DNA from 2 places in the Bacillus sp. N1(2025) genome. Region 1 is predicted to be linked to the other one. Evidence: riboswitches for the same ligand, from Rfam matches in the RefSeq annotation. Region 1 holds a riboswitch; the other holds the start of a gene.
The links. Region 1 has a riboswitch for glycine ahead of gcvT (glycine cleavage system aminomethyltransferase GcvT). Riboswitches for the same ligand answer to the same signal wherever they lie in the genome.
Positions count from the first base shown of each region.

Region 2: linked by a shared signal. The riboswitch ahead of ACNFN4_RS05490 (amino acid permease) and the one ahead of gcvT (glycine cleavage system aminomethyltransferase GcvT) in region 1 are both predicted to bind glycine.

Region 1 covers NZ_JBLTJB010000001.1:577,040-580,463, reverse strand. Annotated here, with positions in the region: gene gcvPA (aminomethyl-transferring glycine dehydrogenase subunit GcvPA) at 1-633, opposite strand, end outside; gene gcvT (glycine cleavage system aminomethyltransferase GcvT) at 648-1,748, opposite strand; glycine riboswitch at 1,927-2,027, opposite strand; gene ACNFN4_RS03265 (DEAD/DEAH box helicase) at 2,172-3,424, shown strand, end outside.
Region 2 covers NZ_JBLTJB010000002.1:119,327-122,750, reverse strand. Annotated here, with positions in the region: gene ACNFN4_RS05495 (Fic family protein) at 1-567, opposite strand, end outside; gene ACNFN4_RS05490 (amino acid permease) at 708-2,054, opposite strand; glycine riboswitch at 2,200-2,280, opposite strand; gene fbp (fructose-1,6-bisphosphatase) at 2,580-3,424, shown strand, end outside.

The sequences.
Region 1 (3,424 bases):
GACGATCACGGCTGCCGTTTCATCACAAACGGCATGTTCCAATGCTTCAAGATCTGTGACGCCGTTTTTCGCGGGCACCTCTACAACCTCAATATATTGGCCCTTTGCGTATGTTTTCAAAACATCCCGTGATTCCGGATGAACGGCTGCGGAAATGACGATTTTTTTCTTTTTCGTATGGCCCGACGCAAGCATCGCCGCTTCCGCCAGCGCCGTTCCCCCGTCGTACATAGAGGAGTTTGCGATATCCATTCCCGTTAATTCACAGATCATCGTTTGAAATTCAAAAATCGCCTGCAGCTCTCCTTGTGAGATTTCAGGCTGGTAAGGCGTATATGCCGTGTAAAACTCTGATCGGGATATCACATGATCGACGATAACCGGCTGGTAGTGATCGTACACTCCTGCGCCTAGAAAAGATGCATATGTAACAGCGTCTTTATTTTTCGCCGCAAGCTTCGTCAGCTCTCTCGTCAGCTCAGTTTCTGACTTTGCTTGTTTAATGCGGTAGTCTTTTTGAAACCGTACATTTTCCGGAATATCGGCAAACAGTTCATCAATTGTTTCTGCGCCGATGGCTTTCAGCATTTCTTTTTTATCCTGTTCTGTCGCGGGCAAATATCGATGCTTCATATGACTCTCCTTTTTCAGCTCTGTTTTGGACGTTTATAAAACGGTGTGCGGACAATCTTCGCTTTTACCGTTTTTTTACGGATTTCCACTTCTACTTCCGTTCCGACTTCACTGAATTCCGTTTTGATTAAGGCAAGGCCGATATTTTTCTTTAAAGTCGGAGATTGCGTGCCTGTCGTGATTTCACCGATCGGAACACCGTCTTTTTTCACGGCGTACCCGTGTCTCGGAATCCCTTTTTCAATCATCTCAAGTCCGACCAGCTTTCGCGGGGCTCCTTTTTCTTTCTGTTCGCGCAATACAGACTTCCCGAAAAAATCGGAATCTTTCTTGTGTTTCACGGCAAATCCGATTCCGGCTTCAATCGGTGTAATATCTTTCGTCAATTCCTGACCGTATAAAGCAAGCTTCGCTTCAAATCTCAGCGTATCACGGGCGCCGAGGCCGCACGGAACGAGGCCTTCATGCTCTCCCGCTGCAAGTATCTCCTTAAATAGATGAACCGCATCTTCATTGCGGCAATATAACTCAAATCCGTCTTCACCGGTATAGCCTGTTCTTGAAAGCAGGACTTGTCGTCCGGCAACGTCCGCCTCGTCAATAAACGTAAACGGCTTTAAGGAGGACAAATCACATTCAGTCAGCTTCGTAAGAACCGACTGAGCATTCGGCCCCTGAACGGCAAGCAGTGAAATCCCGTCAGACTGATTCGTCAGCGTGACATCGCCTTCCGTATGTTCCGTCAGCCAAGCGATGTCCTTTTCAATATTAGACGCGTTAATCACGAGCAGATAGCAGCTCTCGCTTTTCTGATAGATCAGCAAGTCATCCACCGTACCGCCGTCAGGATAACACATGGCGGTATAAAGCGCGTTTCCCGGCTTTAAATCGGCAACGTCATTTGTCATCATTTTTTGGAGAAAAGACAGGGCGTCTTTACCGGATACTTCAACTTCCCCCATATGGGACACATCAAACAGGCCCGCTTTTGTGCGGACGGCTTCATGCTCCTCTTTAATAGAAGAAAATTGAACCGGCAGCTCCCATCCTCCAAAATCAATCGTTTTTCCGCCGTATTCTTTATACACGTCATAAAGCGGTGTTCGTTTCAGCATCATCTTCCCCCTTCAGTCATTGGCGCATTGTAAAAACATATAAAAAAGGACAGAGAAACACCTCATGAAAATGAAGGTTTCTCTGTCCCGGCACCTGAAAGTTTACTTTATGAACATATCATAAAGACGTCCCCTTTGGTGGCCTGCTTCTTCTAAGTGCAGACACTCTCCAGAGTTGCGTCGAGCAAGAGTTCTTTTGCCTGAGAGATTCACTCCGCAGTTTGCTCCTTCGGCGCCCGGACGCCCATCTTTCGTCCGAGTCTCTCCCCTTGCTGTCATTCGCTCATATTTACCAATTTTATGGACATACTAAAGCAATATCTTTTAGTGAAATCATTACTTATATCCTACCACCCTCATTTACGTCCGGCAACAAAAATTATGATAAATCAGTTTTTTAAAAGAAAGGCGGTTTTGTTACATATGACAGCAGAGATCATATTTGATGCAAACTGGCCGGGAGAGTTTTCTGAGCGGCTGAAAACGGACGGTCCCTGGTCAAATTGGGAGATGTACAAACTGTCGGCTGAAGTCCAGCAGACCCTTGCCATTCCTGAATTTGAAGGATTGAGGGCTCCTTTATACCTGCCCGATTTCACTCCGCTTCCCCATCAGCTTGAGGTCGCGCAGAAAGTCGTTGAAAAAATGAACGGCAAGGCGATTTTGGCTGATGAAGTGGGGCTCGGAAAAACGGTGGAAGCGGGCCTGATTTTAAAAGAATATATGATTCGCGGGCTGGCCAAAAAAATCCTGATTCTTGTGCCGGCATCACTCGTTTCCCAGTGGGTGAAAGAGCTTCAGGAGAAGTTTTTAATACCCGCTGTTGAACAGAAGAAAAGCTATGTGTGGGAACAGTGCGATATCGTCGTTTCTTCTATTGATACGGCCAAACGCTCGCCTCACAAAGACATTGTCCTTTCTATTCCGTATGATCTCGTCATTATTGACGAGGCGCACAAGCTCAAAAACAGCAAAACGAAAAATTATGAATTTGCGAGAAGTCTTGTGAAGAAATACTGCCTGCTTTTGACGGCAACGCCGATTCAAAACCGGATCGAAGAAATCTTCAATTTAGTGTCACTGTTAAAGCCCGGCCATTTAGGAAACGAAAGCGGATTTCAAGAAACCTTCAATCAGAAGGACGGGATTGACGCTCATGAGCATTTGAAAGAACTCGTCAATAAGGTGATGATCCGCAACACGCGGAGCGACACCGGCCTTACATGGACGAAGCGCCACGTGGAAACAGTGCCGATCACCTTTTCACCGACGGAACAGGCGCTTTACGATGACATCGTCGCACTGAAAAACGGCACGGAAAAGCCCGCAAGCGCATTTTCCATTATGACGCTGCAAAGAGAATGCTGTTCAAGCAGGGAAGCCGTGTATATGACGCTCAAAAAAATGCTTGACCAAAAAGACAAACAAGCGCCCGCATTCGATGATCAGACGATCGCTAATTTAATGGACCGCATCAATCAAGTCACGCAAAACTCAAAAGCGATTCAAGTTGTTGACTTGATCCAAAAGATTAATGATAAAGTCATTATTTTTACTGAATACAGGGCGACACAGATTTACCTGCAATGGTTCCTTCAGCAGAACGGCATAAGCTCCGTTCCGTTCAGAGGCGGATTTAAACGCGGAAAAAAAGACTGGATGAAGGATCTCTTCCG
Region 2 (3,424 bases), on a different contig from region 1:
CATGTTCCCATCGTTCACTTCAACATAGCCTTTTCTGAATAGCTCACCATCCGGCGCATCTTCTGCTCCGATTTCATCTGCGACCAGCTCGTCATATAATTCCCTAAAGTCATGAATGCTTGTAAACGACGGAATTCGGTCTATAAATTGATATGTTTTCATCAATCCGACAAACCGCTTATGTGAGGGCTCGGATTGTTCTAACGCTTTAAGAGCCTCTTTCAATTCTTTTTTTGTACTGCGAATTCCTTCAATTTCATTATTACTCTGTGCTTCATTAATAATTAATTTATCAAAATAAGGTTTGACGGCAAATTCGGGGAGCTGACTGATAAGGGATGAAATTTTGGAACTGTTTAACAACACTTCATTATTCAGCTTCATGAGTTTATGTGTATTCACATAGAATAACTCAAATGAATCGCCCGTGGGTCGGCCTTTTCGGAACCCCCGTATGTTTAATGATGTTGAATAACTGCCATAGCTGCTTGTTCTCTTTTTACATTCTTTCTCATATGAATCAGCATCCATTTTATAAAAAAGCTTAGATAACTTCTCATACTTCATATTATCACCTCGCTTAATTTAAATTCATACACTTTTTTAAAATTATACAATCATTATAGCCTGATTTCTAACAAATATTCTCGCTTTCCAAACAAAACAAAAAACGGCATACTGCATGGCAGTACACCGTCTGAAGCAATTCAATCTGTCTTTCTCCCTCTCGCCCGATAGATAAGAAATAATCCAATAAACCACAGCGGCGTCAGCAGCAAAGCCGGGCGCGTTGCATCCGCAAACAGCATAATCACCAGAATGACGGCAAACAGCGCCAGCACGGCGTAATTGATAAACGGCGCAAACGGCGCCTTGAAAGACGAGCTTGCGTGTAAGTCCGGACGGGTTTTTCTGTATCTGATATGACAGACAAGAATCACGCCCCACACCCAAATGAAACAAATCGCGCTGATGGTTGTCACGATGCCAAAGGCCGCTTCCGGTATCAATTTGCTTAAAAGAGCGCCGGCTGACAGCACAATAACCGATATCCATAATGCGCGGCTCGGCACATGATTTTTATTCAGCTTCGCAAAACTTGCAGGCGCCTGTTTCGTTTTGCTTAAGTTATACAAAATCCGGCTTGTTGAAAACATCCCGCTGTTACAAGCAGAAGCAGCAGACGTTAATACGACAAAATTAATGATTCCCGCGGCTAACGGGATGCCGACCAGACTGAAGGTCTTCACAAAAGGACTTTCCGCCGCATTCAGCTGCATCCACGGGTTAATACATAAAAGAATGAGCAATGCCCCGACGTAGAAAAATAAAATCCGCAATGGAATTTTATTGATAGCGGACGGAATATTTTTTTTCGGATTTGACGTTTCCGCCGCCGACACACCCACTAATTCCACACCGACATAGGCGAAGATCACCATCTGGAACGAAAGCAAAAAACCTGAAAGTCCGTTCGGAAACAAGCCGCCGTGCTCCCACAGATTCGCCGCTGAAACCGTTCCGGTATGCGTTTTGAACCCAATCACCAGCAGAACCACACCGATGACAATTAACGCGAGAATCGTGACTACCTTAATTAAGGCGAACCAAAACTCCAATTCTCCAAAAATCTTAACCGTTAACAGATTAAGCCCTAATAAAATGAGCAAACAGATAAGTGCCGGAATCCACTGCGGAATATCAAACCAATATTTCACATACACACCGACGGCGATCACATCCGCCATAGCCGTCATAATCCAGCAAAACCAGTAGGTCCAGCCGGTGACAAACGCTGCACGCGGCCCTAAATACGCCTCGGCAATATCCGTTAATGATTGGTAGCCCGCTTTAGATAACAGCAGTTCTCCCAGCGCCCGCATGACGAAAAAAAGCGCAATACCTACAATAAAATACGCAAAGATGATAGAAGGACCCGCCAGCTGAATCGCCTTACCGGACCCTAAAAACAATCCGGTGCCGATCGTGCCGCCAATGGCGATCAGCTGCACGTGCCGATTCGATAAGTCCCTCTTTAGCTCTCGCTGCTCCACATCTGACTCCTCCTTACCTCTCTAGTGAACGACGAGCAAAAAAAGCCAATAAAAAAAGAGATTGGATGCCCTCCAATCTCATGGTCATAAGAATATCAAATTATATTTGCGCCGCTGACAATCAACAGCATGACAAATACATATTCGGTACTCTTCTGTCCTTTTGCCTGAGATTGTGAACCCTTCGGCGCCGCGGAAAACCCGCGGTCTCTCCAGAAGCCGCTCCTGCTGTAGTGCGACCCACAGCAATCATAGCCTGCTACGTATTGAGTTTCTGATAGAAATACCTATCAGCTAACTTTTTATTCTAATGGAAGTTGAATTCATTGTCAATAGGGGGATGAGCTTCACGGCGTTATCCCGGTCCAATTTTCGATGCCTGAAGCGCCGTATTTTCCGTTTTCATTGTCTCAAAAAGGCGTTATGCGGTACTATCATATAAGGTCTAACAATTTAAACATTATGTCATACTTTAAATTCACCTTACCATACAATTGCTCGTAAATAAAAAGGGGATGGACGAGATTGGAAACGAAATATTTAGATCTGCTCGCACAAAAATACGATTGTGAAGAAAAAGTGGTCACGGAAATCATTAATCTGAAAGCGATACTGAACCTGCCGAAAGGAACCGAGCATTTCGTCAGTGATCTGCACGGGGAGTATCAGGCATTCCAGCACGTGCTGCGGAACGGTTCAGGAAGGGTAAAAGAGAAGATCCGCGATATTTTCAGCGGCGTCATTTACGATAGAGAAATTGATGAGCTGGCGGCTTTGGTCTATTATCCTGAGGACAAACTGAAGCTGATCAAACATGACTTTGATACGAAAGAGGCACTAAACGAGTGGTATAAAGAAACGATTCATCGGATGATTAAGCTCGTTTCTTATTGTTCTTCCAAGTACACCCGCTCCAAATTGCGCAAAGCGCTGCCCGCCCAATTTGCTTATATTTCCGAAGAGCTTCTGTACAAAACAGAACAAGCCGCCAACAAGGAACAATACTATTCCGAAATCATAGAACAGATCATTGCGCTCGGCCAGGCCGATAAGCTCATCACCGGTCTTGCCTACAGCACGCAGCGATTAGTGGTCGACCATCTGCATGTTGTCGGCGATATTTACGACCGCGGACCGCAGCCGGATAAAATCATGGAAGAACTGATCAACTATCATTCAGTGGATATTCAATGGGGGAATCATGATGTTCTCTGGATAGGCGCTTATTCCGGCTCAAAAGTATGCCTGGCAAACATTATCCGCATCTGTGCCCGCTATGACAATCTGGATATTATTGAAGACGTTTACGGCATCAATCTGAGACCGCTATTGAACCTTGCCGAAAAATATTACGATGATAACCCGTCTTT